Regions from separate parts of the Microcystis sp. M083S1 genome, predicted to be linked through region 3. Evidence: predicted binding sites of a transcription regulator. Region 3 holds the regulator's gene; each other region holds the start of a gene.
What was found. The regulator NtcA, encoded in region 3, controls nitrogen genes in cyanobacteria. The targets are predictions, from matches to a motif close to TTTGTANCNNNNGNTACAAA.
Positions count from the first base shown of each region.

Region 1 (10,200 bases), on a different contig from region 3:
TAAATTTTTGGTGGGAAAGAAGCTAAAACAGCCAATATCGCCGATACTCCCCACTTTCTGCCCATGCCATTCTGCTCCCGTTGCCTGAGCGCAATCCTCAATCACCAATAAATTATGGGAACGAGCGAAATTTACCACCTCAGACATATTGACAGATTGCCCAAAAAGGTGTACGGGGATAATCGCTTTAGTCTGGGGAGTAAGCGCTTTTTCCAACAGTGCCACATCGAGGTTAAAAGTATTAATATCGATATCGACAAAAACTGGCACTGCTCCGACTAAATTAATCGCTTCGGCGGTGGCAATAAACGAAAAAGTAGAAGTGATTACTTCATCCCCCGCTTGAATACCGAGGGCGCGTAGTGCCAGATAAAGGGCATCGGTTCCCGAATTACAGGCGACACAATCGCTAACACCATGATAGAGGGCAAATTGTCGCTCTAATTCGCTCACAGCTTCACCGCCAATATAGCGCCCAGAACGGAGGATTTCTAAAACGGCATGGTTAGCTTCTTCGCTGATGACTTGGTATTGACGGGATAAATCGACGGGGGGAATTGTACTCACGCGCTTTCACTCAAATTAGAGACTAATCGGGATTTGTCGGCGAAAAGAAGGAATAATTAGTCAAAAATAATTATAAACTTGCTATTTATAGATGAAGTATCCTTTTAATTTGTTTCTTTTATTTTTATGGATGGATTAGTAGAACTAAATCTGGTGGATTTGGGTTGGGCTTTGGGGATGATGGGTATTTGTTTACTCCTCTCCCGTTGGTCAAATTTAGCCCTAGAGGGCCAATTATTATTAGCGACTGGTCGCTCGATCCTGCAATTATTAGTGGTAGGCTACGTTATCGCCGTTATTTTTTCCCTTGATAATCCTCTGGCAGTGCTGGGGATTTTGGCAGTAATGATGACTATCGCGACTATTGTTGCTAAAAATCGCATTGATAGCCGGGATAAAGCCCTATTACCGCTAGTTTTCGGCTCTTTATTAATTAGTAGCTGTCTAACTTTAGGTTATGCGATCGCTTTAATCATTCAACCAGAACAATGGTACTCACCCCAATACTTGATTCCCTTGACGGGGATGGTGTTAGGGCAAGCGATGAACAGTGCCTCTTTAGCCGGGGAAAGATTAAGCAGTGCCATTAAAAGTCACCGTTTAGAAATCGAAACCCATCTTTGTTTGGGGGCAACCCCTCAACAAGCGATCGCAGCTTATCAAAAAGAAGCGATTCGAGCTAGTTTAATCCCCACCCTCAATCAGATGATGGTAGTGGGTTTAGTCAGTTTACCCGGAATGTTCACCGGACAGGTATTGGCAGGAAGTGAACCTTTAAACGCCGCCTCCTACCAGATACTGATCCTGTTTATGATTGCCCTAGCTAACCTAATCACCGCACAATTGGTGACAGAGGGAATCTATCGGCGCTTTTTCAGTGAGAATTTATCACTGCTCAGTTAACTAATTTAGCTTTTCCACTTGCTGGCGACGACTTCAGCGAGATCAACCACCCGTTGGGAGTAACCCCATTCGTTATCGTACCAAGCGATAACTTTTACCATATCGCCACCCATCACCATGGTGAGACTAGCATCGATGATCGAGGAGGCATCAACACCGCGATAATCAGAGGAAACGAGAGGTAAATCATTATATTCGAGAATTCCTTTCAAAGAATTTTCCGAAGCTTCTTTGAGGACTTCGTTTACCTGTTCCGCGATCGTGCTTTTTTCCACTTGCGCCACTAAATCCACCACAGAAACGTTAGGAGTGGGTACCCGCAGAGCGATACCGTTAAGTTTCCCTTTCATGTCGGGGATAACTAAGGCTACAGCTTTAGCGGCGCCGGTGGAGGTGGGAACGATGTTAACGGCGGCGGCGCGAGCGCGACGCAGATCCCGGTGACTAGCATCCAGAATCCGTTGATCACCAGTGTAACTGTGGGTGGTGGTCATCGTCCCTTTGATGATGCCGAAGTTTTCGTGAATCACTTTGACGACAGGAGCAAGACAGTTGGTGGTACAACTGGCATTACTGATGACGTTGTATTTATCGTGTTCGTATTCGTGAGCGTTGACACCGACGACATAGGTTCCCACACCCGAACCTTTACCCGGTGCGGTAATGAGGACTTTTTTAGCTCCTGCGACAATATGCTTAGAAGCGCCCTCTTCATCGACGAAAACACCGGTAGCTTCGATCACTAAATCTACACCCCATTCTGCCCAGGGCAGATTGAGGGGATTGCGATCGGAATAACATTTAATAGTCTTACCGTTAACAATTAAAGAATTATCATCGGCATCGATATTAGCGTTAAGTTTGCCTAACATCGAGTCATATTTGAGCAGGTGAGCGTTACTACGGGGATCGGATGTATCATTGATCCCCACTACCTCCAAGCCACTATTAGTCCGTCCTAACCAACATCTTAGGAAATTACGTCCAATCCGTCCGAAACCATTGATCGCTACTCTAATCACTGCTGCTTGCCCTCTACGTTTTAGTGCAATACATAAAAAAATAATTAATGTTCCCAATCATACCTTAAAGGTTGAACTTTGCGATCCTGATCGGAAATAATTTATTACCTCACCAATCTTATCGGGTTTAAATGAGGAAATTTAATTGATTACAGCGATTTAAAGCCAAAATCAGCCTAAATAGGGTCTGCTGAAAAAGTTTTTCGTGGGGACAGGGTGTGGGGTGTGGGGTGTGGGGTGTGGGGTTTTACCGGTTTTGAGGTGGCCAATTACCTAATTTTTAGGGAAAAAGTCCAAGGATTTTCCCCCTGATCACTCCCATACCTGGGACTTTTTGATTGACAAAAAGTCTAAAAGTCTTACCCAACAAGGTTTTTAGATTTATTCAGCAAACCCTAAATAACCGCTAAAAAATTCTCATAACCCCATTCCCTCTTTAGCTGTCCGCCTTTTCGGTGATCAGATGTGAGTTTTCATTTTACTGATTACTGATCACTTAAAGGTTCCCGCTCCTCTTATCCTCAAAAAAAACTCGTTTACTTTTCTGTAAACGAGTTCACTTTCCATGATACGATTAATAGTCTTGTGAATTATTTGGCAACTGCTACCGGTGCTTTGACGGGCTGGGGCTGCAGGTCGCGTAAACTTGGGAAAAGGAAGTGGTTTTCCTCCACATATTGCGCTCCAAACAGTCCTTTTTCAGCCCAGAAATAGCGATCGGTTGTATGCTCGTTACGCTTAACAATCAATAAAGCTGGTGGGCTAATGCCTATAGCTTGAATATACTTACGCGCCGCAGTTACGGGTTTATCCTCGCCACTTTCAATACTATACTGGGGTACAAGTTCAAGTATCTTACGTCCTTCTTGACGACGGCGACTCTTACGTTTCCGTTTTCTGGCCAACCCAATTACCTCCTGTTTTGGCTAATCGTTGTAATGATAGTTACAAAAGCCGTAGCGATTATATCCCTTCTAGACCAAGAAATCAAGTGTCTCTCACAAAGCCAAGTACAGACAAGTTTGACCGGAAGCTAGACTGGGACTATGTTTAAGTTTTTCTGACAAAAACACTCCCCCAAATCCCGATACAAAACTTATTATTCTTAAACTTTTTTTAATATATACCGCGATCCACCTCTAAAATAGTGACCAAACCCTTGTCCTAATTGCTTTTTACTGGCTGCCCTCGATCCAAGAGAATCGCCCTTCTCTCCCGTGTAAACTGGGAAATAAAACTCGCAACCCTAGCTTTATCAAGGTTTTCTGATTTTTTACTTTTTACTTTCTTGGTATGCCCTTCTCCTTCCCCTCCCGGACTCCCCTGAGTAATGATTTTATTGCCCTCTGTCAGGCACAGATGGAACTTTTGCGGGAGCAAATGGAAGCGGACAGAAGTGCGGTTTATTTAACTGAACCTTTATCGAGTGATTTAATTCCAGTCGTTGTTTATCCGCCCTTTAATCCCCCTTCTCCCCAAACAAAGCGGCTTTCCTTACAACCAGGGCAACCGGCGGCCGACTTGTTAACTGCGGTTAAGTTAGAAGATTTATCCCACCTCTGGAGTAATCAGGAGACCGTCAGCGGTCATCGCTTGTTTTTACCCTTAATGTATGAAGAGGGCATGATCGGATTATTGGTGACAACCAGAGAAAAACGACCTTGGCAAAGTTGGGAATTAACCCAGATGGAAAAAATCACCCAAACCCTCGCTTTAGCCTGTGTACTCGATCGCCAATTGGGAGAAGAACGCTATTATCGACAATGGCAACGTCAGCGCCTCGATACCTTTCTCCATCAAATCCGCAATCCCCTCACCGCGTTAAAAACCTTTGGTAAACTTCTACTCAAAAGGCTGTTAGCCGAAGAAAGTAACGATCCCGCCATTACCGGTATATTGAGGGAAAGCGATCGAGTTCGGGACTTAATTGCCGAATTTGAGGGACAAATTCAGCAAGAAAGCGAAAATTACCCCACTGTCGATATTCCTCTCCTGCAAGCGCAATCTTCCCCCACTGCCTTTCTCTTGCCTGCTGGCAGCAGCCAACTAACTCCGATCGATATCCATGATATTCTCGATCCGCTGCTCCTTTCCGCCCAAGCGGTAGCCAAAGAGAGAAATCTCAGTTTAGAAAGGATTTACGGGGAAGACATACCACTTATTCGGGCTAATATCCCCGGTTTGCGGGAAGTATTCAGTAATTTAATTGATAATGCCCTCAAATATACTGCTGCTGGCGGAAAAGTTACCGTCGAGGTAAAAAATGTTAAGAATAGTGTAGAAATTGTTTTTAAAGACACGGGTTATGGTATAGCGAGGAGCGATCAAGAAAGAATTTTTCAACGTCACTACCGGGGAGTGCAAGCGGGGGGAGATATACCTGGTACAGGATTGGGGTTAGCGATCGCCAAAGAATTAATTACCAGCATGGGGGGGACGATTGAATTTATCAGTCCTAATCCCGAGGGAACAAGTTCCCTTTATCCTGGCACGGTTTTTCGGGTTAGTATGCCAGTTATACTCGATGATAACCTCAGCATAGAGGGATGATCTGGCCGTAAAATCTGCCGATCAGGACAATCGGTGGGAGTGGTCGGTTAAAATTTCTGAAAAATATCAGTATCAATGTTAACTTGGCCGTGAAGCAAAGAATTAACTAATTATGCCGACTATCGAACAATTAGAACCCGCTAATAAGGCTGATGTGTTAGTATATATGCCCTACTATGCCAAGGACAAACATAGTATCCTGCCCTATGCGATCGCTTTGTATCAGGGAGGATCTTTAGAAGGTCGTCGTCGCATAGAAAATAGCGAAGGGATTCCCTTTGTGGCCTCTTGGTACGTATCAAAATTGCCCTCGGAATTGACCCGTTGTCGTTTACAATTTGAAGGACAGGCCGACCTAAGCTATGAGATGACGATTATTAACGCTGAGTTGATCGAATATCTCATCGGTGCAATTAAAACCTTTAAGCAGCTAGGTTCGGCCGACTTTTCGCAGGGATTTTATCGGAAACTGCTGCAATTTGAATGATAAAAATCGAGATTGTACGGGTTAAAAGGAGCAAATCGTGGCGAAATCAGCCAAATCTATACTTATCTCTTCCCTAGAACCCCTCAGTGGTAAATCGGGAACTATCGTCGGTTTAGCGCATCTCTTGCGGCAAAAAGGACTAGAGATAAGTTATGGCAAACCAGTGGGCAATTGTCCGGGATACGTCGATGGGCAATTGGTCGATGAGGATGTAGAATTTATCCGGCAATTACTAGAATTATCCCCCAAACAGCTGCGTTTACCGGTGATCTACACCGATGTGGATTCCGTTGCTAAACGTCTACAAGGTACAGATAAACAGGACTACGGCAATATTCTTGCTGGCTATCTCGATCGAGTTAACAGTGATATTATCCTCCTCGAAGGGCCGGGGACTCTCTGGGAAGGCAGTATTTTTCAGTTATCGATGGGGGAGATGGCCAAAATTCTCCAGACTCCAATCCTATTGGTGGCCCGCTATAGTTCTCCCCTAATTGCCGAGAGTCTGCTGAAAGCAAGAGAGGAATTAAATAATCAGCTGCTGGGGGTAGTGATTAGCGATATCCCGGCCGATGATTGGGAGGAAGTACAATCTCTCCTGAAACCCTATCTGGCCCGCCAAGGTGTGGAAGTTTTAGGACTGTTACCCGCTAGTAAACTGCTGCGCAGTATTAGTGTTCGGGAAATTGTCCATCTTTTGGGGGCCAAAGTATTATGTCGGCCCGATCGTTTAGATTGGATGGTAGAAAGTTTAGCGATCGGGGCAATGAATGTCAACGCCGCTTTAGAATATTTTCGCAAGGGGGAAAATATGGCCGTGATCACGGGCGGCGATCGCACAGACCTACAGTTAGCTGCCCTAGAAACTTCTACCACCTGTTTGATCTTAACTGGTTCCATCTCTCCGGATCCCCTGATTCTGGGCCGGGCCGAGGATTTAGAAGTCCCGATTCTCTCGGTAAATTTAGATACTCTCACCACCGTGGAAATTGTCGATCAGGCCTTCGGCAAGATTCGCTTACAGGAACAGGTAAAAGTCGCTTGTATTCGAGAATTAATGGAGGAACATTTCCAGATCGATCGCCTGTTAGAAAAGTTAACAATAGGGGTGTAATTTCTCCCCGGCTGCCGAGAATTTCATTGGAAATCACTTCATGAGTCTATCATCACCCCCTGTGTCCCCTCCGGTCAAAGAAAATGACTGGAGCTTATTATTAAGATTACTTCCCTACGCAAAAAAGCAAAAAGCCCTGCTATTTTGCTCATTAATACTTCTTTTTCCCCTATCTCTCACGGGGGCGATCCAACCCTTAATTATCGGTCAAGCGGTCTCCCTTTTGCAAAAGGAACAAACTTGGGATTTTTTGGCTCAAATGCCCTTAACAGCAGCCATTAATACCTTAATTATTATCCTGTCAGCTTCGATTATTTTACGACTGATTTTAGGGACAACACAAGGTTATCTAGTGCAGAAAGTCGGTCAGTCCATTACTGCTAATGTCCGGGAAGATTTATTTAGTCATGTTACTTCCCTTTCCTCCAGTTTTTTTGATCGCTCTCCCGTGGGACGTTTAGTCACTCGTTTAACCAGCGATGTGGAAGCATTAGGAGAAGTTTTTGCTAGTGGGGCGATCGGAGTTGTCAGTGATTTGGTCAATATTTTAGTTATTATCATCACCATGTTTACCCTACAATGGCAATTAGCTCTATTGTTGGTGTTGATGTTATTTCCCGTCACTGTTTTAATTATCTTTTTTCAAAAACAATACCGCATCGCTAACTATCAAGTACGCGAGGAATTATCAAAACTTAATGCCCAATTACAGGAAAATGTAGTCGGAGTTAATATTGTTCAATTGTTTCGCCGCGAACGCTTTAACGCTGAAATGTTTCGCGCTACCAATACTCACTATCGTCGCTCCCTAGATAAAACAATTTTTTATGATTCGGCCGTCTCAGCTACGTTGGAATGGATCGGATTAATTGCCGTGGGAGGAGTATTATGGTTAGGCGGGATTTTTATTCTCCAGAAAACCATTGATTTTGGGGTTTTATCGGCTTTTATTTTATTCTCCCAACGTCTCTTTAATCCCCTGCGTCAGTTTGCCGAAAAATTTACCATGTTTCAATCGGGTTTTACTGCTATTGAACGCATTGGGGAATTAATTAGTATTCCCATTGAAATAACCGATTCTAACAATTATAAAGAGATTTCTTTTCCAGAAAAATGTCAAACTGGCGAGATTATTTTTGAAAATGTTTGGTTTGGTTATAAACCTGATGAATATATTATCAAAGGTCTCAATTTTACTATTCATCCGGGTGAAAAAGTCGCTTTAGTCGGTCCCACTGGTGCGGGAAAAAGTTCGATTATTCGTCTTCTCTGTCGTCTTTACGAACCAAGTAAGGGCAGAATTCTAGTGGATGGTATCGATATCCGTTATCTTCCCCAAGGGGAATTAAGACGTTATATTGGTGTCATTCTCCAAGAAACTTTTCTCTTTGCTGGGGATGTTACTCGCAATATTACTTTAGGAGAAAATTATGATTTTGAGCAGGTGAAGGCAGCGGCTAAATTAACTAATATCGATCACTTTATCGAGGAGTTACCCGATGGTTATCATACCCGTTTACGCGAACGGGGCGCAAATTTGTCGGGAGGACAAAAACAATTACTCGCTTTTGCGAGAGTCGCTATTCGTAACCCAGAAATTCTAGTTTTAGATGAAGCTACTGCTAGTTTAGACGTGGGGACAGAAGTATTAATTCAAGAAGCTTTAGAACAGATTTTAGTCGATCGTACTGCTATTATTATCGCCCATCGTCTCTCCACTATTCGCAATGTCGATCGAATTCTTGTGCTGAAACGCGGGGAATTAGTCGAATCGGGAACCCATGAAGATTTATTAACCAAAGACGGCCTCTACGCTAGTTTATCGAAAATTTGGGTTTAAAAGCCCGAAGTTCCAGCATTTGTCTTAAATTTTCCCATTCTTTTGCAAATAATCGACTAATGCCCATAATCCTAAGCGATAACTTTCGGCCCCAAAACCGCTAATCTGTCCGATGGCTATATCGGCAATGTAGGAATGATGACGAAAAGACTCGCGTTTGTAAATATTGCTTAAGTGTACTTCCACACAGGCAATTTTTGTGCCTAAGAGTGCGTCGCGGATGGCGATACTGGTATGAGTATAAGCTGCTGCATTAATCAAAATACCGTCATGCTGACCCCATGCTTGCTGAATCCAGTCCACTAATTGCCCTTCCTGATTGGACTGGTGCGCGGTTAAATTCACCCCTAAACGGGTAGCTTCTTCGCTTAAAAACTGGTTAATCGCTTCTAAATTGACGTTACCGTAGAGATTCGGCTCTCTTTTCCCCAATAGGTTTAAATTCGGCCCGTGTAAAACCAGAATGCTTAGTTTATTCACCACTGTCCTCCCTATGATCACCAGAATTAATCTTATCTCGATCAGGGATTATTGCCTATCAACAGCATTTTTGCCGCTACGGTAATCAGACTAAATCCAGTTATTAAAAACTGATTATTTATTCTCCGTTTTGCAGGAGTGCCTCTCCTGATATGTAGCCCATACTCCACGGATTTAGTATTGCTTCCGATTTTATCACTCAATCCAAGCTTTTGGGGGGTTCTACCCCCCAAACCCCCCGCGCATTAGTTTTTCGGTGGGATGCTTACACGCAGCTGCTGACGCATCTGTAATAATACTAAATTCGGTTATTAAAAACTGATTATTTATTCCCCCTTTTGCCTCTTGCCTTCTGCCTCTTGGCTCTCCTGATATGTAGCCTATGCTCAACGGATTTAGTATAATTTAAGAGTCACTCCCCTTGCAGGAGTGCATCTCCTGATATGTAGCCCATACTCATTGGACTTGCTCCAGGACTATCGCTATATTTGATCAGTGCAGCGGGATGGCAAGGAAGCAGCGATCGCCGATAAATTGGTAGGGAGGGGAGTCCTTAATCATGCACCCCCTGTGCGACAATATATCGAGTTTGCCCTTGGCTAAAACCATTAATTGATGACCTTGCCCATACAAGTTTTACCCCAAGACGTAATTGATTTAATTGCCGCAGGAGAGGTAATCGACTCTTTAGGCGCTGTGGTGCGAGAATTAGTCGAAAATGCCATTGATGCGGGGGCAGATAGGATTACCATCGATATATCTCCGCAAAACTGGCGAATACAAGTATCGGATAACGGTAGGGGAATGTCTAGAGAAGATTTGCAACTGTGTAGCTATGCCCACAGTACCAGCAAAATCCGCCAACGGGACGATCTTTGGCAGATTACCAGTCTCGGATTCCGTGGTGAAGCTTTGCACAGTATCGCACAGGTGGCGCGTCTGCGGGTTGCCAGTCGCCATGACGATGATTTAGGTTGTTATTGTCTTTACAATCACCAGGGCGAGCCGGATAATTTAGAAACGATTCCTATAGCTATCGGCACTATCGTCACGGTAGAGAATCTCTTTGGTAACTTTCCCGTGCGTCGTCAAGCTTTACCGTCAATTAACAAACAATTAAAGGATATACAGACTTTAATTCATAATTTTGCTCTCTGTCATCCCCAAATTACTTGGCAGGTTTTCCAAGATCATCAAGATTGGTTACGCATTAGTCCGGGTAAGGATGCCAGTCAAA
Region 1 covers NZ_JADBTB010000070.1:21,591-31,790, reverse strand. Annotated here, with positions in the region: gene IM450_RS06780 (DegT/DnrJ/EryC1/StrS family aminotransferase) at 1-567, opposite strand, end outside; gene IM450_RS06775 (ABC transporter permease) at 694-1,470, shown strand; gene IM450_RS06770 (type I glyceraldehyde-3-phosphate dehydrogenase) at 1,476-2,492, opposite strand; gene IM450_RS06765 (DUF3155 domain-containing protein) at 3,083-3,397, opposite strand; gene IM450_RS06760 (GAF domain-containing sensor histidine kinase) at 3,786-5,042, shown strand; gene ebsA (type IV pilus biogenesis protein EbsA) at 5,155-5,529, shown strand; gene IM450_RS06750 (phosphotransacetylase family protein) at 5,567-6,643, shown strand; gene IM450_RS06745 (ABC transporter ATP-binding protein) at 6,684-8,483, shown strand; gene aroQ (type II 3-dehydroquinate dehydratase) at 8,508-8,963, opposite strand; gene mutL (DNA mismatch repair endonuclease MutL) at 9,579-10,200, shown strand, end outside.
Region 1: a site for NtcA is predicted at 3,425-3,444, ahead of IM450_RS06765 (DUF3155 domain-containing protein). Genes of this name have one in related genera too.

Region 2 (10,200 bases), on a different contig from region 3:
TACTTAGCTTTGACGCGATTAACGATTAATTCGGCGAAGATATTGACTACTAGGGTCAAAACCAAGAGAACAAAACCAGCATACATTAAAGCTGATACTTGCATTCCCGATGCTTCGGCGAATTGATTAGCCAATAAGGAAGCGATCGTGTTAGCGGGGGCGAGAATAGAGGCACTAATGCGGTTAGAATTGCCGATAATCATCGTTACTGCCATGGTTTCCCCTAAAGCACGCCCTAAAGCTAACATAATCCCCCCGACAATCCCGGAAAAAGCGGCGGGAATTAATACCCGAAAAATCGTTTCCCAACGGGTGGCCCCCAAGCCTAGGGAAGCTTGCCTTAGATCCGGCGGTAAAGCGGCCAAAGAGTCGCGAGAGATAGCGATAATAATCGGCAGGATCATAATTGCTAAAATAACCCCCGCCGGTAACATCCCTGGACCCCCTAAAGGAGTACTAAACAGAGGAATCCAACTAAAATTAGCATTTAACCAGTTACCAAGGGGTCTGAGGATAGGAATCAATACAAAGATACCCCATAATCCGTAAACAACACTGGGAATAGCGGCCAAAAGTTGTACGAGAAAAACCAAAATTGTCCGCGCATTTAAGGGAATAAAATCTTCGCTTAAAAAAATGGCTGAACCGATACCGAGGGGAACAGCAATCAGGAGGGCAATCAGAGAACTAACGAGAGTTCCGTAGATAACGGGCAGAACTCCGAATTCTTCCCGACCGCGCACGGGATTCCAAGCACTACTGGTCAAAAATCCCAGACCAAAGGTTTGAATCGCCGGTAAGGCCCGAATAAAAATAACTAGGGCAATTAGGAGCAAAATCAGCCCAATAGCGATGGCAAAGGCAGTGGTTAATCCGACAAAGCCTTTATCGAGGATTTTTTCCGATTCTGGACGTTCTTTAAAATTTGAGTCGGGTGGAACTGTGGGCGCACTCATGATTAGGGTTTAAATCCAGCTAGTTTGCGGTAGCTAAGGGAGAAATTGGCCTTTCTCCACTATTATTGTAACTTTGAATACATTTTTTCGGCTACTAATCCACATTGATTGTGTAATCGGGATAGATGACATCGGCAGCGGCGGCTACTCGTTCCCGGACGTTTTTCGGTAGGGGAATATAACCAAGGGCGGCGGACTGTTCCTGTCCCTGATTGAGTCCAAATTCGATCATCGCCTCCATAGCTAAAGCTTTTTGGGGATCGTTGTATTTTTTATAAACCAACATCCAAGTGTAGGTGACAATGGGATAGGAATTTTCCCCCGGGGGATCAACGATAAAAGCCCGCAGATTTTCGGGTAATTCCACCGTGGCTAAGGTTGCAGCGGCGTTGGTTTCATCGGGATTGACAAATTTACCCGCCTGATTTTGCAGGGCGGCCATCGGCAGGTTATTATTTTTAGCGAAACCGTACTCGATATAGCCGATCGAGCCTTGATTTTGTTGAATTAGGGCAGTTACGCCTTCATTTCCTCTACCGCCGAGAAATTTACCTTTTTTGGTCGGCCATTGTACGGCTTTTCCTTCCCCGATGCTTTTTTTCCATTCGGGACTAACGGCGCTTAAAAACTTAGTAAAAACCCCCGTTGTTCCGCTACCGTCTGCCCGGTGAACTACGGTAATTTCTTCATCGGGTAGTTTTAAATCGGGGTTATCGGCGGCGATTTTGGCATCGTTCCAACGGGTAATCGTGCCTAAAAAGATGCCTATATATGCTTCCCTACTTAGTTTCAGCCCTTCTACTCCGGGCAAATTATAAGCCATAACGATGCTTCCCGCCGTCATCGGTAGCAGTAAAACCCCGCGGCTAACTCTGGCCATATCCTCGTCACTCATGGCCACATCGGAAGCGCCAAAATCGATCGTACCTTGAATAAATTGTTCGACTCCCGCCCCGCTACCGGTAGATTGATAGTTAATTAGCAGTTTAGAAAATATTTGATTAATGGTGACAAACCAGTTTTGATATAGGGGTGCAGGAAAAGAAGCGCCCGCACCATTGAGGGCGACCTCTCCTTGTAGAGGAACCTGGGCGATTCTATTGCTTCCCTCTCCGCTAGTTCCTGCCGTATCGCCGCCCCCACAAGCGGTTAAAGTCGCTGTTAAAGTGGCTATGGATAAGGCTGTTAGTAAATGGGTTCTGTTTTTGTTGAGCATAGGATTAATTTTGATCCGTAAACTGCCTTAAATCTTACGCTAAAGTTTACCACGGATTGGTAAAGAATAGGTTAAGAAGTGAATAAAAAAACATAATCTATTGTCAAGAAAAGTTTTCTCGATAACTAGACAAAAATCTCAACTTCTTTTACTATTTATTTTGACTAAACATTAGTTTTAAGTAGGGAGGCACAATTATTTGTAGGATGGGTTAGCGGTAGCGTAACCCATGCGGGCGTTGGGTTTCATGCTTCAACCCAACCTACGTTCTTCTTTTACTATTTATTTTGACTAAACATTAGTTTTAAGTCGCGGGTAAATCCGCTGACTTTTCCAGTTTAGATTAGTTTTTTCTCTTTCCCTATCATTGTAGTGACGTAAAAACAACAAAGAAAAGATTAAGGTTTTTAGTCATCATCCCTCAGCTTTTTTCTCCCCACTACCCCACTACCCCACTACCCCACTGATAACTGAAAAGTCTCCCCAATACCCGTTTTTACTTTCTCCTTTTTACACCTATGCTAGAAATCTTTACTCAGCTATCTCGTCCCACCAAAGTAGTGGCAATTGTCCTGGGTACTGCCCTAATTTTACCCGCCTGTGTCAATATTTCCACTCAAGACCTAAAACCGATTAAAATCGATGGTTCGAGTACCGTAGCACCAATTACCGATAAAGTTCTCGAAGATTTTAAAGCTAATACCCCTAACAAAGCTTTAGCTGATGTTAAAATTGACGCTAATATTTCAGGAACTGGCGGCGGTTTTAGAAAATTTTGTGCGGGAGAAACCGATATTAATAATGCTTCTCGGCCGATTTCTGTGGAAGAATTAAAAGAATGTGATGCTAATAAGGTAAGATTTATTGAACTACCGATCGCTTTTGATGCTTTAACCGTGGTAGTCAATCCCCAAAATGACTGGGTTGATGATATTTCCACCACAGAATTAAGAACTATTTGGGAACCAGCAGCCGAGAATAAAATCAAACGTTGGAATCAAATTAATCCCGCTTGGCCCGACCGAACGATTACCCTTCATGGGCCAGGTAAAGATTCTGGAACCTACGATTTTTTTAGTGAGGTAATTAACGGCAAAGATGCCAGTCGTGGGGACGTTAATTTTAGTGAAGATGACCAAGCTTTAGTTAATGCCGTCAGTCAAGATGCCAACGCTTTGGGATATTTTGGCCACGCTTATTATGAACAAAATCGGGATAAATTAAAAGCTTTAAAAGTTAACGGTATTGAACCAACTCGCGGCAATGTCGAGGATAGTAAATATCAGCCTTTATCTCGTCCTTTGTTTATTTATGTTAATGCCCAAAAAGCCCAAGAGAATCCCGCTTTAGAGAAATTTGTCGAATATTATCTCGATCGAGTTCCCAATTTATTAGATACTATTGGTTATATTCCCTTGCCCGATGAGGCCTATCATTTGGCACGGGTACAGTTGCAAAAATTTGAGGTAGGAACGGTTTTTGAGGGCAGACCCCAACCCAATTTAACCATCGGGGAATTACTTCGTAAACAAGCTCAATTTAAAGCTAAGTAACGATTCCCATCTCATACTAAATCCCTTGAGTATAGGCTACATATCAGGAGAGGCACTTCTGCAAGGGGAGTGACTCTTAAATTATTACAGATGTGTCAGCGGCTGCGTGTAAGCATCCCACCGAAAAACTAATGCGCTCCGGGGTTTGGGGGCGGCGCCACGCCCCCAACGGGGGGTTTGGGTAGGGTTGATTCATGAATCAACCCTACTATGAATCAACCCTACCCATTCAGCGTATCGAGAAACTTGCTAATTAACCTTTCGGTGTCGCCCCAAATTGTTCGATGAGGATAGAAGTTAACAGCGATTTTAGATCTTCACAGGGAATCCCTTTTTGTACACAGCTGCCCAGGTGGGCATCTTTACCCACTTTACCCCCCATGTAGAGGTCAACTCCCTCCACGGTTTTGCCGTCTTTGCGAGCTTTTGTCCCCATCAAACCGATATCGGCCACTTGGGGTTGTCCGCAGGAGTTAGGGCAACCGGTCCAGTGCATACGCACACCCCGGGGAATATTTAATTCGGCATCTAACTGACGAATCAAGTCCACAGCCTTATTTTTGGTTTCAATCAGGGCAAAATTGCAGAATTGCGCCCCCGTGCAAGAAACGAGCGCTCGTTGTAAAGGAGTGGGATTGGGGGTAAACTTAGCCAGTAAAGGCTCGGTTAAAAGAGTTGGCATATTTTCAGCCGCTATATTGGGAATAATCACGTTTTGTTCCACGGTTAAACGCAATTCTCCGCTGCCATACACTTCGGCAATCCGGGCTAAATCTAACATATCATCGGCAAATAGACGGCCAACGGGAACACAAAGACCGATATAGCTCAATCCCTCCTGTTTTTGGGGAAAAACTCCTAAATGATCTCGTTTTTCCCAGTCAATAGCGTCTTTTTCCGCTGCCGTTGCCAAGGGATAACCTAGGTGATTAGCCACCCGCGTGCGGAATTCCTCAATTCCCCACTCATCAATTAACCACATTAAACGGGATTTTTGACGATTGGCGCGTAATCCGTTATCGCGGTAAACTTCTAAAATCCCTCGGCATAAATCCACCACTTCCTGATTCGGTCTCACCCAAACATTCATAGGAATTGCCGCTTCACAGCGTTTAGCCGAGAAAAAGCCACCTACCACAACATTAAAGCCTAATTCTCCCTCTTTATAGGCAGGAACAAAGGCAATATCGTTAATTTCCGCATGAACCGAGTTATCCCGGCCCCCCTCGATGGCAATATTAAATTTGCGGGGCAGATTGCTAAATTGATAATTACCTTGACCGTAGTTGGTAATCATATCTTGGACTTTTTGGACTAATTCCCTGGTGTCAATTAATTCATCCGCATCTAGTCCCGCCATGGGTGAACCGGTAATATTTCTGACATTATCCATGCCCGATTGTACCGAAGTCATACCCACGGATTTTAGTCGTTGGAAAATATCAGGAATATCTTCGATACGAATACCGCGTAATTGTAAGTTCTGACGAGTAGTAATATCGGCATTGCCATCATCGCCGTAACGCTGCACGATTTCCCCTAAAACGCGCATTTGCTCACTGCTAATAATGCCGTTAGGAACCCGTAAACGCATCATGAATTTACCCGGGGTGACGGGACGATAAAAAACCCCCACCCATTTTAAGCGATGTTCTAAATCGGTTTTATCCATCGCTTCCCAACCGATTTGGGCAAAATGATCCAGTTCATCTTTAATGGCTAATCCGTCTTTTTCGGCTTTAAATTTCTCGAATTTATTGAGAGTCGTTCCATCTTTTTCAGGTGCTTGTACCACGAATCTATCTCCTTCTGGTTTGTGAGTGTAATTGTTCTAGTTGGTGGGGGTTAGAAATGAAGAAATCGCGATTTAACAATAAGTATTCTGTAAAATACTGTCGTCATTAGCAAAAATTTAGTAATTTACCTAGTCTCTATTTGTTATTTAATTCGTTTTAACTTGGGTGATTTTGTATTGTTTGTAACAGAAATTCGCTCACCATCGTGTTTAAGCATTTATATCATGCAGTAAGTGCATTGAGATGGGGTGTGGGGGGAAGGGAGCAGGGAATTTTCCTAAGCGAGAAACTTAACCAACTCCTCTAATTTTTGCCAAGCTAACCCACTGGCTAAAATGTCGCGAGCGAGGGCGAAACCGGCAGCATGGTCGCCAAAAGTGACCTTTTCTGCCACCTGTAGGGCAAGAGAGGCATTAATCGCCACAGCATCCCGTTGAGGCGGCGTTCCCCCCCCTTGCAGGACATTTTTGAGGATTTCGGCATTTTCTGGCACTTCCCCGCCTTTAAGGGCATTTAAACTGGCTCTGGGGATAGCAATTGACAAGGGATCGATCGCCGCAGAAATCACCTCGCCATTATTTAATAAAGCCATATCGGTCAGATCTCCTAACCCCACCTCGTCGAGTTTTTCCCGGCCGTGAACAATAATCGCCTTTGGGATTCCCATTTGTGCTAAAGCTGTGGCCATGGGGGTGAGAAATTGCTGGTCATAAACCCCGATAACTTGACCTGTGGGACGGAGAGGATTAACTAGAGGACCCAGAAGATTAAAAACCGTGCGAACTTTCAGGGTTTTGCGGAGATTAGCCACACTTTTCAGGGCTGGATGCCAACCGGGGGCAAAAAGAAAGGTCACTCCCACCCCATCTAAAGCCGCCGCCACCTTCTCGCTAGGGGCGCTCAAATTAACCCCAAGATATTCTAAAACATCGGCCGAACCGACTTTACTGGAGGCGGAGCGATTGCCGTGTTTAGCCACTTTTACGCCCCCGGCGGCCGCCACAAAGGCCACGGCAGTGGAAATATTAAAGGTTGAAGCCCCGTCACCGCCGGTGCCACAGGTATCGATAACGGGAGTGGTATGGGGTTTAGGGTCTTCTAAGCGAGATTGTTGCCGTAAAACTCCGGCCATTCCCGCTAATTCGGCGGCCGAGACTCCTTTTGCTTGCAAAGCCGCTAAAATCGCCCCCGATAAAACTTCCGGAATCTGGCCGTTTAACCATCCGGTCATTAATTCTTCAGCTTGGTTAAGGGAAAGGGATTTTTGATCGAGTAGTTGCTGCAGTAGGTTTGGCCAGTCTTGAGTGGTCATCGCTGTTCCATTGCTGTGGGGATGGGGCGATATACTATCATAGCGGTTTGTCTGGAGAATCGATCGCTCCTAGTAAGTAGCTGGTTATAATTAAATTAAAAATGAATTTTAGGTTCGATCCCCCCTGCCCCCCTTAATCCCCCCTTAATAAGGGGGGTGCCGATCCCCCCTTAATCCCCCCTTGATAAGGGGGGCATCTGATAACTTTTAACGCCTACCTACTTAATTTTTACTTTAAATCGAGCAAACCCTGTTCTTTTAACTTAGGATTAAAACGAATTTCCATCTGTACTCCCCGTTTTTCTAGAGTTGATAAAACATCGTTTTCTACTCGTCTGGATACCTGTTTTAATAACTTGATTTGCCCTACTTCGTCAGCACTTTGATAAATTTCTTTTTCTGTCTCAGTCATGGCTAATTTAGCATCAATTGGTTCTGTCCAGAGTTTTTCATTGTCGATTACTGCCTGACTTTCTCTTAGCCAAGCTTGTTTAATCGATTCGAGAATAGTCCGATTGGGACGCTCAATCAACTGGATTTTTAGCCAATAACAAGCTTGGGGCCGTCGGGCAAGATGTTGTTTTAAACTGAGATAAATATCACGAGAATAGCCGACAAAATCTAGGACTTGCTCTCGATTAAAAATGGCATAAACCCCGATTTTTCCCTGGAAATCAGCAGAGATATTACCCGTGGTATCTAGGTAGGGAATATATTCTAATTGTTGGAGATTAGCAAAAGTATCAGGCTCATTCATAATTAATCGTCGCTCATTGGTTGGAGATAGCTAAATTATACCTAAGTAAGTAGTTATAATTAAATTGAAGATAGATTTTGCCTCTGATCCCCCCTTAGTCCCCCCTTGATAAGGGTAGGGTCGTTTCATTCTCTCTTATGTCATTCTCTAAAATCCTTATCTGGCAACGTTTTTAGTCGATTTCTCGGAAATACATAGCTGAAAATTTGTCAAAACGTCGTGCTTTGTAGGTTGATTCATGAATCAACCTACTATGAGAGCAAAAACCTGTACTTCCCTGCTCCCTAGCTTACCTCATAAGCGATTAAGGGTAGCAAAAAAAGAATTAGATTCGGAGAATGAATCAGTCCTACCTTGATAAGGGGGGTATCTGACAACTTTTAACACCTACCTACCTAAGTTTGAATTTTATATTGCGGGCTGTGGCTAACCTAGTATGGTAAACTAACAGTTGCCCTGCCGTTAGTCGCAGGGAACAATAAGCAAGTGAGCATAGCTGAGGTTCCTCCGTATGGATATCTTTCAGGAGTACGGTATTGAGTACCTGTACCACATGACTTATATAAATAACCTTACCTCTATCATTACGAATGGATTGTTGTCACATAATGAAGCCTATAGGAGAGGATTAATAGAAGTAGATATTTCTGATCCAGATGTTCAAGATAGAAGAGCTAATCGAAAAATTGACGAAATACCACTACATGAATATGTCCCGCTGTATTTTTCACCCAGAAATCCAATGCTGTATAGTAGGAAACAGCATCAAGATGACATTGTTATTTTGGGAATTGAGCCACAACTTTTATTAGAAACAAATGTTATCTTTTCTGATGGAAATGCAGCGGCAGGGGAGACTCGGTTCTATCGGGGTGCGCAAATGCTTAACCAGTTGCCGTGGAATGTAATCTGGGCGCAATACTGGAATGATTTCGAAGATGGCAAGCGCATGAAGTGTGCAGAGATACTTGTTTACCCGACGGTAGCGCCCAATAGGATCAAAGCAGTATTTTGCCGTTCCCAGAAGCACAGCAACGTTATCCTTGCAGCTATACAGAGAACTGATATTATAGGAATGGTAGGTCCAGGTTTATATTTCTAGTCATGCTACATTACACAGATACCACAGTTTTCAATGTCAACACGCAAACGATTGTTAACACAGTTAACTGCGTTGGTGTAATGGGTGCTGGCTTGGCTCTAGAGTTTCAGCTAAGATTTCCAGAAATGGAAAAAGACTATGTAGAGCGATGCAGGAAAAAAGAGGTTAAAACTGGAAAGCCTTATCTTTACAGAAATTATGGGAATGTTTGGATTCTTAACTTCCCGACAAAGGATCACTGGAAGTATCCCTCTAAAATTGAATGGATAGATGAGGGACTTAAGTATTTTTCCATTAACTATCAGAAAGGCGGCATTACTTCGATCGCTTTTCCTAAGTTGGGATGTAGTCATGGTGGACTTGATTGGGGTGATGTATCCCCTTTGATGGAAAAATATCTGGGAAACCTCGATATTGATGTATTTATTTGTTTAGATCAAGAAAAGGAAGCAACGGGTGTAGAGGGTTCAATGGTTAGTTTGGTCAATAATATTGAGAGCTTTGGATGGGATAAAGAACTTAATCTCAGAGCTGATATCAGAAAAAAAATAATTCATGCCTTACCAATTAGAAGATTTCGAGAGTTAGGAAAAATTGAAGGTGTTGGTAAGCAGACATATAATGATATGTTTAGCTTCTTATATCAATCCGTAAAGAAATTTGAGTTTGAGAAAGATAAGCCTAAATCTGCTAATACATTGCAACTTCAGATTCTGGACACAATTACTGAAGAAGAGAACTGGCAAGAATCTACCAATCAGTTAAGTTCTCAATTAGAAGCAGTAGGTTTTTATGAAGAACGCACTGAGATAAACACTACTCTTACTACAGAGGAGAATCTAGGGGCTTCTGCAAGTCAGTCAAGTTCTCCGTTACAAGCGGCATCTACTACTGAAGAACAGAGAATTATGGGTGCTTCTTGCAATGAAAATTATGATGCTTTCCTGATAATTCTGCCCTATATAGAACAAGCACTTAGTACAGAGCGCACAAAAGATGAAATTTCTGAAATGTTTAAGCTTCCTAAAAAGTTGGTAGGTGAGTGGTTGGAAGCGGCAGAAAAACTTGGTAAAGTTAAAAAGCTTACACGTCCTGTTAGGTATGTTGCCACATCGAATCAGTTGCAACGGCAATTAGAGTATGAGTTTGCGGTATAAGCTGTAAACAGGCTAATAACCGTGTTGCATAAGCTGTTAACTATCTATCTAAATTAATCGTTTACCGCAATATCAAATTGAGACAGATTCTGTTAAAACGACAGGTTGCGTCAACTGTGATGAATCGATCAAATTCCGATTCTGGAAGGGTAAGAAGTTGACCATTTTTGACAAGAGGCACTAGGAGCAAGTGTTAGTAAAATTAATCTTGATCAACTGCTTGCCCTTTAAAATTGTACCAAAAAGTTTTAGGCTAAATTAGTCCCCAAAAATGATCAATTCTCAATGCCTACTGCTTCTCTTAACGAAATTGTTCACGCGGCCCTCAGTGGTCAAGTGGTTTCTTTTCCC
Region 2 covers NZ_JADBTB010000067.1:43,048-53,247, reverse strand. Annotated here, with positions in the region: gene pstC (phosphate ABC transporter permease subunit PstC) at 1-956, opposite strand, end outside; gene pstS (phosphate ABC transporter substrate-binding protein PstS) at 1,051-2,172, opposite strand; gene IM450_RS06400 (PstS family phosphate ABC transporter substrate-binding protein) at 2,691-3,725, shown strand; gene IM450_RS06395 (ferredoxin--nitrite reductase) at 3,979-5,520, opposite strand; gene trpD (anthranilate phosphoribosyltransferase) at 5,799-6,833, opposite strand; gene IM450_RS06385 (GIY-YIG nuclease family protein) at 7,063-7,590, opposite strand; gene IM450_RS06380 (DUF4433 domain-containing protein) at 8,102-8,692, shown strand; gene IM450_RS06375 (macro domain-containing protein) at 8,695-9,849, shown strand; gene IM450_RS06370 (L-threonylcarbamoyladenylate synthase) at 10,135-10,200, shown strand, end outside.
Region 2: a site for NtcA is predicted at 5,692-5,711, ahead of IM450_RS06395 (ferredoxin--nitrite reductase). Genes of this name have one in related genera too.

Region 3 (10,200 bases):
ATAGTAATTACTATCCCAGAGTCCCAAAATCGCCGCCCCCAAGGCCGCTACAATCATTAACAGGTCCACATCTAGTTCTTTTTCCTCCCATAAAGTCGTCAATCCTGCTTGGGTACTCTCGTATCCTCCCACCAGATATGCGATCGCTAGTAGGATAAAAGCTGGGCCGATCAGATTAAAGTGTAGGCATAACCAACCAAAAAAGACTAAAATAGCGCAAATTCCTGCGGCAACTGCCGAGGAATACTCAGACAACCAAGAGGACGAGATACTCTGAATCATGGATTGATGGCAATTACTTTTCTCCCCATTCTAGAAAAAATTAGATCGATGCAGAAAACCCCTATGTGGTATTCACCGGTGCGAAGGCTCTCTTAGGTTTGCTGGTTAAAATGTATTCTAAGATACAGTCCTGCTGGCGAGGGAGTGGAAGGAACCACAGAGGCACAAAGGACACAAAGATCGATCACTACATTCAGTTAAACTGATCAGACAAAGAAGAGTGGAAGGAACCACAGAGGCACAAAGGACACAAAGATCGATCACTACATTCAGTTGAACTGATCAGACAAAGAAGAGTGGAAGGAACCACAGAGGCACAAAGGACACAAAGATCGATCACTACATTCAGTTAAACTGATCAGACAAAGAAGAAGAGAGCCGTGCGAGTTAGGAGGAAGCGGAAAATTGGCTATTAGAGGACGAATTTGAACCGGTAGAGGGACGACTTTCGGCAGTAGAGATATAATTTCCTTATCTTCCTTTCCCCCTTTCTTCGATGCTATCCTTACTAAAAAAGCTCTGGAATTGGCTAAAATCGCTCTTTATTGCCAGTCCGAAGGCAATTAACCCCAAAGAAGTCAAAAATACTCCTCCAGAACCCAGCGATGGGGAATATGAAGGGATATTGATGGGGTTATTCGAGCAGGTGGCGGCGGGAACCACTACCGGCGGGTTACGGGGATGGCTATACAGTCGCCATTGTGACGATAAAAAGCTGGCGCGGTGGCTAGGGGTCAAAAGCGAGGAATGGCTACAGTATCCGGAAGATTATCAAACTTTAGGGCGGGATCTGGCGGCTTTAGGCAAGGTGATGACGGGAAATCTGGGGGAAGTATCCCAACGGATTAGCCTCCAGTTACGCGACGCGGTGAGGGATGTTTCCAGTGTGGAGGGGGAAAATCTATGCTCAAAGGAGACGGATTTAACGGAAGTGGTTCAGGATGCCGAATTCTGGTTTGAGCAAGGAAACCAGAAATACATGAATGGGGATTTTCTCGGCGCGATCGCATCCTGGGATCGCGCTTTAGAAATGAAACCCGATGACCATGAAGCTTGGAACAACCGAGGGGTTGCGTTAGGTAATTTAGGCAGATTGGAAGAAGCGATCGCATCCTACGATCGAGCTTTAGAAATGAAACCCGATTACCATGAAGCTTGGCACATCCGAGGGATTGCGTTATATAATCTAGGCAGATTAGAAGAAGCGATCGCATCCGACGATCGAGCTTTAGAAATTAAACCCGATTACTATTATGCTTGGAACAACCGAGGGGTTGCGTTAGGTAATTTAGGCAGATTTGAACAAGCGATCGCATCCTACGATCGAGCTTTAGAATTTAAACCCGATTACCATCAAGCTTGGGACAACCGAGGGAGTGCGTTAGATGATTTAGGCAGATTTGAAGACGCGATCGCATCCTACGATCGAGCTTTAGAAATTAAACCCGATAAGCATGAAGCTTGGAACAACCGAGGGAATGCGTTAGCTAATTTAGGCAGATTTGAAGAAGCGATCGCATCCTGCGATCGAGCTTTAGAATTTAAACCCGATTTACATCAAGCTTGGAACAACCGAGGGAATGCGTTAGCTGATTTAGGCAGATTGGAAGAAGCGATCGCATCCTACGATCGAGCTTTAGAAATTAAACCCGATGACTATTATGCTTGGAACAAGCGAGGGATTGCGTTAGATAATTTAGGCAGATTTGAAGAAGCGATCGCATCCTACGATCGAGCTTTAGAAATTAAACCCGATTACTATTATGCTTGGAACAACCGAGGGGTTGCGTTAGGTAATTTAGGCAGATTTGAACAAGCGATCGCATCCTACGATCGAGCTTTAGAAATTAAACCCGATAAGCATGAAGCTTGGTACGGCCGAGGGGGGGCCGTTTGTTCTCTGAGTAAAAATCGTATTTCTACTCCTAGTCTAGAAGCTCTCATTTACCGTAAACCGATAGTAGCCCTTAATGACCGAGAACCCCATATTTTCGCCCTCCGGGAGGCACTTCCCCACCTCATTCAAGGATCGCCTCCGTGGGGGCAAATTTATCGCTATCTAGGGGAAGCTTATCTGGGACATTCCCAGTATAAAGAGAATGCTAGTCCCTATTGGCGCGAAGCAATCCGACATTATCAAATCGCTTTACCGATTCTCACCGAAAAAGACTTCCCCGAAGATCATTTAGAAATTCTGCAAGGATTGATCCGCGCTCATCTTTCCCTACAGGAAATCCCTGAAGCGCGATTCTATCAACAACAGGGGCGCCACCTTTTCACCCGACTACGCGCCCAGAAACGCGATAAACCGGCTTTTGAGGCAAAATTCAGCAGTTTTAGTCACCTAGAAATCGATTTACTGATCGAGGAAAATCATCCTCTAGACGCAATTGAACAGGCAGAATTTTATAAAAATCGTTGTTTGACTTGGATTCTCGATAGTTGGCAAGAAAACCCCACCAGTCCCGATTATGCCACTATCCAAAGCCTGACCAGTCCGAATAAGGCGATTATTTACTGGTATCTCAGCGAGGACAATCTCACCACCTTTATTATCACCCCAGAGGCTGATCCCGTCATTCTAGAGCCAGAACAACGCCGTCAACCAGCGCGACAGTTTCGGACTTGGTTAACTGAATGGGATAAACAATACCTTGACTATGCCAGTAAAAAAGAAACCGAGAATAAACAAAATCACCCCTGGAGATTGTCACTTAACAGCCGTTTTGCCCAATTAAAGCGGATTTTACAGATCGATAAAATTCTCGAACCTTTGCCGGTTTCCGTTGATTCCCTGATTCTCATCCCCCACCGGGATCTGCACCGCTTCCCCCTACATACCCTCTTCCCCGAAAAATACACCGCCACCTATCTCCCCTCTGCTCAGGTCGGTTTGCGTCCCCAGTCCAGCGATTTCTCCTATTCTCCCCTCCTCAGCGTCGAAGACCCCAAAACGGAACAAAAACCCATGGATTTCGCCCAACTGGAATCAGCGATTATTAGCCATATCCTGCAACCGAGCCAGAGAATTAGCCCGAAAAAGGCATCACGCGAAAACGTCCGCAAAGCCCTCGAAAATGCCCATAAAACCTTTCATTTCACTGGTCACGGCTTTTATGACTCTTTTCGTCCCCAGGAGTCTGCGATCGCCCTTAGCGATGGTTTATTGACCGTCCGGGATATCAACAAGCTCAACCTCTCTAGTTACCGTCTCGTCTGTCTGGCTGCCTGTGAAACCGCTCTCACCGGTAAGGATGGCATTACCACCGAATACGTCGGCCTCGTCAGTGCTTTCTTGGCAGCCGGTGCGACTAATGTGGTCAGTACCCTCTGGCCGGTGAAGGAGATTTCTAGTGCTTGGTTTATGATTAACTTTTATCAAAGATTATTAGCGGGTGAATCTCCGTCCCTAGCTTTGAAAAATACACAAAATTGGTTAAAAAATATCACTTGGCAGCAAATAGCTAACTGGATCGAGCAACTTGGACAACTTCCCGACCTAAGGGAAGGGGTCGATCGACTGGAGGTGAGGGCGGCGAATACTTTGAAGGAAGGCAGTACAATAGGGCTAGATCAACTAACAGAATATAGTGATCCTTACCATTGGGCGGCCTATACCCTGACTGGACAGGACTAACTTATGGAAATTCCCAAAACAATTATCGATCTTGAAGCGCTGCTAATCGCCCTCGCACAGCAGACTGAACCCTTGCCAGAATATCTACAGCGATCGCTCAAAGAAATTGAACGATTATTAAGGGAAGAACAACCCCAGGCAGCAACACAATTGCGGCAACTTGTCAAGGATTTTCCCCCCCTAGAAAAAGCTTATAAAAAAGCGATCGAAGAGTTAGACGCAGCCTATGCTAACCAAGAACGCACCAAAAGTTTAAGCGTCACTTTTCCCGATAGTTTAGATTTCGAGTCCCTATTTATTAATGATGTTATTCCTAGCCAAGATTGGGTAAAAACTGCCCAAAAATTAGCTGGATCCCCCCTGCCCCCCTTGATAAGGGGGGTGCCGACAGGCGGGGGGATCCCCCTTGATCCAGGATCCCCCCTGCCCCCCTTGATAAGGGGGGTGCCGACAGGCGGGGGGATCCCCCTTGATCGCGAGGGTGCTGATTCCCCTCGATTTTGGGATAAAGCCGATCGCCTGATGGTGGTAACGGTGGGAGGTGCAGCCCTAGGGGGATCGATTGCGGGAGTTTATGGCGCGGTTATTGGTGCGATATTAGCGGCCGGCTGCGGATGGTATATTACTTTTAGGAAAGCAAAATCAGCATAAATTTTTGATGAAGATTGTTAACATTGAAAACTTTCTTTTGTTAATCGGAACCTTGGTTATTACCGCAAGCGTGGCAGTGGTTACAAAAAAACAGCCAAGACGGGGAAACAATAAATCTTATCTAGAAATTCTTTTTGTTTCTGGGTTAAGTTTATCGGCTGTATTGGCAATGTCTAAGGTCGTCCATAAAGTGTTAACTGATGAAGATTTTCAGAATTGCCTTGGCTCGGATAGTCAAATCCTTATTTTGTTAGCTGCTGTTCTCGGTATCTTTATTTCTATTCAAGAGATTTGGAAATTATTTGAAGCGAAGTAATAGAAATGCCAGCTTTATCCATATCCAAAAGTTATACTAAATCCTGTTGAGAAGGTTTTGATCCCCCCTTGATCCCCCCTTAATAAGGGGGGCGCTGATCCCCCCTTGATCCCCCCTTAATAAGGGGGGCGCTGATCCCTCCTTGATCCCCCCTTAATAAGGGGGGCGCTGATCCCCCCTTGATCCCCCCTTAATAAGGGGGGCGCTGATCCCCCCTTGATCCCCCCTTAATAAGGGGGGCGCTGATCCCTCCTTGATCCTAGGGTTGATTCATTGTAGGGTTGATTCATGAATCAACCCTACTACCCTTAATAAGGGGGGTGCTGATGATTTTTAACACCTACCTACTTAAAACTACATTCCCATAATTTCGTAACCGGAATCTACATAAATAATCTGTCCGGTAATACCACTAGCAAGATCACTGGCTAAAAAAGCGGCCGTATTTCCCACCTCAATTTGTGTCACCGTGCGATGTAAAGGAGCGATTTCTTCCACATGATGGATCATATCAAGAATTCCCCCCACGGCCGAAGATGCCAAGGTGCGAATTGGACCGGCAGAAATACCATTAACTCGGATCTTTTGACCACCTAATTCGGCGGCTAAATAGCGAACACTCATTTCTAAACCAGCTTTTGCCACCCCCATTAAATTATAGTTAGGAATTACCTTGACACCACCGAGATAGGTAAGAGTGATAATACTTCCCCCTTCCGTCATCAAAGGTTTAGCCGATCGAGCTAGACGGGTTAGGGAAAAAGTGCTAATATCTAGGGATTTAGTGAAAGCTTCCCGAGGGATGGCGGTAAAATCGCCCGTTAAACCCTCTTTATCGGCAAAAGCGAGACAGTGAATCAAAATATCCAGTTTGCCCCATTTTTCCGCCACTGTAGCGAAAGTATCTTCTACCTGTTGGTCATTTTGGACATCGCAGGGGACATAAAAAGCGGGATTAAGTTCATCGGCCAATTCTCGCACTTTTTTCTCAAAGCGGCCTTTTTCGTCGGGGAGATAGGTGACACCGATATTTGCACCAGCTTGATGGAGTTGTTGGGCAATTCCCCAAGCGATCGAGCGATTATTGGCAATTCCCGTCACTAGGGCGTTTTTTCCCGTTAAATCTAACATAGTTCTCGTTTCTCTTACAAAAATCTCCCCAATAGCCGACCCCAGCGAGATTCGGTATAATAGGGATACAGATAACGGGGCAGCAATGATCACCCCTCCCCCATTGTCTGGCAAAAAGCGCCCAAAACTTTTCCCAGTTTAGCGAGCGGTTGTGTTTAATAGAGGTGACACTCGTTGGATAATAAAAACAATTTTCCCCTTTTTTGGATGTGAGATGGACTTATCATTAATACAAGATAAACCCCTAGCAGATGTGTTCCGTCGAATCGGCAGCGGCAATTTCCCCCCGGTGGTGGAGTTGTTCGAGCGTGGCAAAACGATCTTTTTCCCGGGAGATCCCGCCGAAAGAGTCTATTTTTTGCTGAAAGGAGCCGTTAAGTTATCGCGAGTCTATGAAGCGGGAGAGGAAATTACCGTGGCTCTACTGCGGGAAAATAGCGTCTTTGGTGTGCTATCCTTACTCACCGGCCAGCGATCAGATCGTTTTTATCATGCCGTGGCTTTTACTCCGGTAGAATTACTCTCGGCCCCGATCGATCAGGTAGAAAGGTCCCTCCGCAATAATCCCGATTTATCAATGTTGATGCTGCAGGGGTTGTCCTCGCGGATTCTGCAAACGGAAATGATGATCGAAACCTTGGCTCACCGGGATATGGGTTCACGTTTGGTCAGTTTTTTATTGATTCTCTGTCGTGATTTTGGGGTTCCCACCACCGATGGTATCCGGGTTGACCTAAAATTGTCTCACCAAGCGATCGCAGAGGCGATCGGTTCTACCCGCGTCACTGTCACCCGTTTATTGGGAGAGCTGCGGGATCAAGAAATGGTCTCAATTTACAAGAAGAAAATTACCGTCCATAATCCCGTCGCTCTCAGTCAACAATTTACTTAAATTCTGGATGACTAGCGCTTATATTTTGGTTTTGGCCATCGTGGTTTTAGGTGGTCTGATAGCGGTGATTGGCGATCGTATAGGTAGCCGTATCGGTAAGAAAAGGATGCGTTTATTTAATCTGCGTCCGAAACAAACCGCAACTTTGATGACGATTGTAACGGGAATTTTGATCGCCGGTTCCACTTTAATTGTCTTGTTTGCTTCTAGTAAATCCCTGCGTCAAGGAGTTTTTGAACTGGATCGCCTGTTAAATGAACGTCGTGCTGCTATTAAGGATTTGGAAAGACAGGTAAGAAAAACCACCGAGCAAAAAAATCAGGTGGAAAAAGCGTTAAAAACGGCTAAAAGTGAACAGATAGCCGTGCAGAAACGTCTAGAGGTTCTTAACAAAAATTATCAAGCTTCTCGTCAACGTTTGCGGTTAGTTTCGGGACAGTTGGAAAAGTTTCGTAAGGAAGTGGCTAATTTAAATAATGAACGAGTTATTTTAACTAATCAAAAGGCACAGTTAATCAGTCAACGGGATCAATTGTCCCAACAAAAATCAATTCTTTCTAGTCAGATAAATCAACTACAAACCACAGTTCAAGTTAGAGATAAAGAGTTAGCTAATCAACAAAAGTTATTAACAACCAGACAAGCGCGACTTCAACAGTTGGAAACCCAACAAAAAACCCTACAGCTAGAAATTGATCGCCGGGATCAACGTATTGGAGAACTCGATCGATCGATTGTGGATAAAAATTTAGCTTTGGAACAGCGCGGGGGAAAATTAAAAGATTTAGAAACCCAAATGGCTTTTCTTAAGCGGGAAGTAGAAGTTTTAGAACAATACTATCAAACCTATCAAGAATTGCGGGAAAAACAAATCGCTATTTTCCGCGGACAGGTGTTATCTTTTGGAGCTTTTCGTATTGTTGATCCCCAAGCTATTGTCGCTGTTATTGATAAGTTATTGCGAGAAGCGAATATAAATGCTATCCGTGCCACCCAACCGAATCAGCCTAATTTTGACCAGCGTTTAGTTAAGATCACAAAAGCACAGGTAGAACAGTTAAGTCAACAATTACAGGACGGTAAAGAATATGTGGTGAGAATCCTTTCCGCAGGTAATTATGTCTTAGGAGAAAGCGAGATTCGTGTCTTTGCTGATGTGGTTCCCAATCAAAGAGTTTTTGAGGAGAAACAGGTAATCGCTGCCGTTTCCATTGATCCCCAAAATATGACGGAAGAAGACCTACAAAAGCGTTTAGATTTACTCTTAGCTTCGGCTCAATTTCGCGCTAGAAGTGCGGGAGTTTTAGGGTCAATTCAAGTGGAAGATGGGTTATTAACTACGGTAGTTAACTTTATTGGTCAAGTGAAAAAGTCGGGTAATTCTATCGAGACACTTGAGGCAATTGCTGCTAGTAAAACTAATACGGCTGGCCCCTTAACTTTGCGTTTAGTGGCGGTAAAAGATGGTAAAATTATTTTTAGTACGTCTTCTTAAAAGATAGCTAAAGTTAGGATTTGAGATTAAAATCAACTCCTTCGTAAATATCGACAAGATTTAAGCTAATTCCTAAAGAATCTAGGGATATAATTCCCCTGGCTGGGGTGTATTCTTGCAGTAACCAATTATTGTCTGATGTTTTGCTATAGGATTCTATTAGTATCTCCCCTTGACTGACGAGAAGATATTGGTTTAATTGGGGTATAGAACGATAATAACGAAATTTATCACCCCGATCATAACTAGAGGTGGAAGGAGATAAAACCTCTATAATTAGGCAGGGATTTAAAATTTCATCGTTGCGATTATCACTCAATAATGGTTCCCCGGCAATGATCATTAAATCTGGGTATAAACCGCGATTATATTGGGGTATCCATAGTCGCAAATCACTGGGAAAGACTTCATAAATAGTTTTCCTTAAAGCATTGTCTAACAAGCGAATTAAATTGCGTACCAGTCGATTATGATTGATGCTTCCCCCTGTCATCTCGATAATTTCTCCGTCGTGATATTCGTGTTTAACCTCGGCTATGGTTTCTAAATTACGATATTCTTCTAAGCTGAGGGTTTTGGTAGGAGATCGAGTTAGCATTTTCTCTGTCACAGAATTTTTAATCCTCCTGATTATAACCTAGATCACAGAAAAAAAGGTTATCATTCATAAATTATTCCTCAATTAAAATCAATTCCTTCGTAAATATCAGCAAGATTTAAGCTAATTCCTAAAGAATCTAGGGATATAATTCCCCTGGCTGGGGTGTATTCTTGCAGTAACCAATTATTCTCTGAGGTTTTGCTATAGGATTCTATTAGTATCTCCCCTTGACTGACGAGAAGATATTGGTTTAATTGGGGTATAGAACGATAATAACGAAATTTATCACCCCGATCATAACTAGAGGTGGAAGGAGATAAAACCTCGATAATTAGGCAGGGATTTAAAATTTCATCGTTGCGATTATCACTCAATAATGGTTCCCCGGCAATGATCATTAAATCTGGGTATAAACCGCGATTATATTGGGGTATCCATAGACGTAGATCGCTAGATTGAAGACGATAATTAGTTCCTCTTAAAGCTAATTTTAGCAGGACAATAAGATTAATGAGAATACTATTATGATTGATGCTTCCCCCTGTCATCTCGATAATTTCCCCGTCGTGATATTCGTGTTTAGTTTCTGCGCTAGTTTCTAAATTACGATATGCTTCTAAGCGGAGGGTTTTGGGAGACGATGAAGTCAACATTTTTCTAGATCAGAGCTTCTTTTATTTAATGATAACACAATTAATGCTACCTGTTTAATCCTAATTCCCCCTGTAGAAAATCAATAAATTGTCTAGCAGTTCTTCCCGATCGCCCATTATGTTGGGTTGCCCATTGTTTGGCACGAAATTCTAGGTCTTCTAGGCTAATTTCTAATTTAGCTAAACTTGCTAAATGACGCACTATTTTCAAATACTTTTCTTGATTAGCGGGTTCAAAAGTTAGGGTTAAACCAAAGCGATCACTAAAGGATAATTTTTCTTGTACTGTGTCCCAATTATGCACTTCATCACTATCTTTTGGTTGTGGTCGATCGGCGAAAAATTCTCTGACTAAATGTCGGCGATTAGAAGTGGCATAAACTACGACATTTTTCGGTCTAGCGGTGATGCTTCCCTCTAAAACAACCTTTAAAGCTTTAAAAGCTTCATCGTCTTCTTCAAAGGATAAATCATCGACAAAGATAATAAATTTCTGTGGTAAATCTCGCAGAATTTCAATAATTAATGGTAGGTCTTTTAAT
Region 3 covers NZ_JADBTB010000210.1:7,663-17,862, forward strand. Annotated here, with positions in the region: gene IM450_RS19310 (heavy metal translocating P-type ATPase) at 1-282, opposite strand, end outside; gene IM450_RS19315 (CHAT domain-containing protein) at 779-3,919, shown strand; gene IM450_RS19320 (hypothetical protein) at 3,923-4,570, shown strand; gene IM450_RS19325 (hypothetical protein) at 4,578-4,886, shown strand; gene fabI (enoyl-ACP reductase FabI) at 5,241-6,017, opposite strand; gene ntcA (global nitrogen regulator NtcA) at 6,232-6,909, shown strand; gene IM450_RS19340 (DUF3084 domain-containing protein) at 6,917-8,404, shown strand; gene IM450_RS19345 (Uma2 family endonuclease) at 8,418-9,002, opposite strand; gene IM450_RS19350 (Uma2 family endonuclease) at 9,083-9,658, opposite strand; gene IM450_RS19355 (ATP-binding protein) at 9,705-10,200, opposite strand, start outside.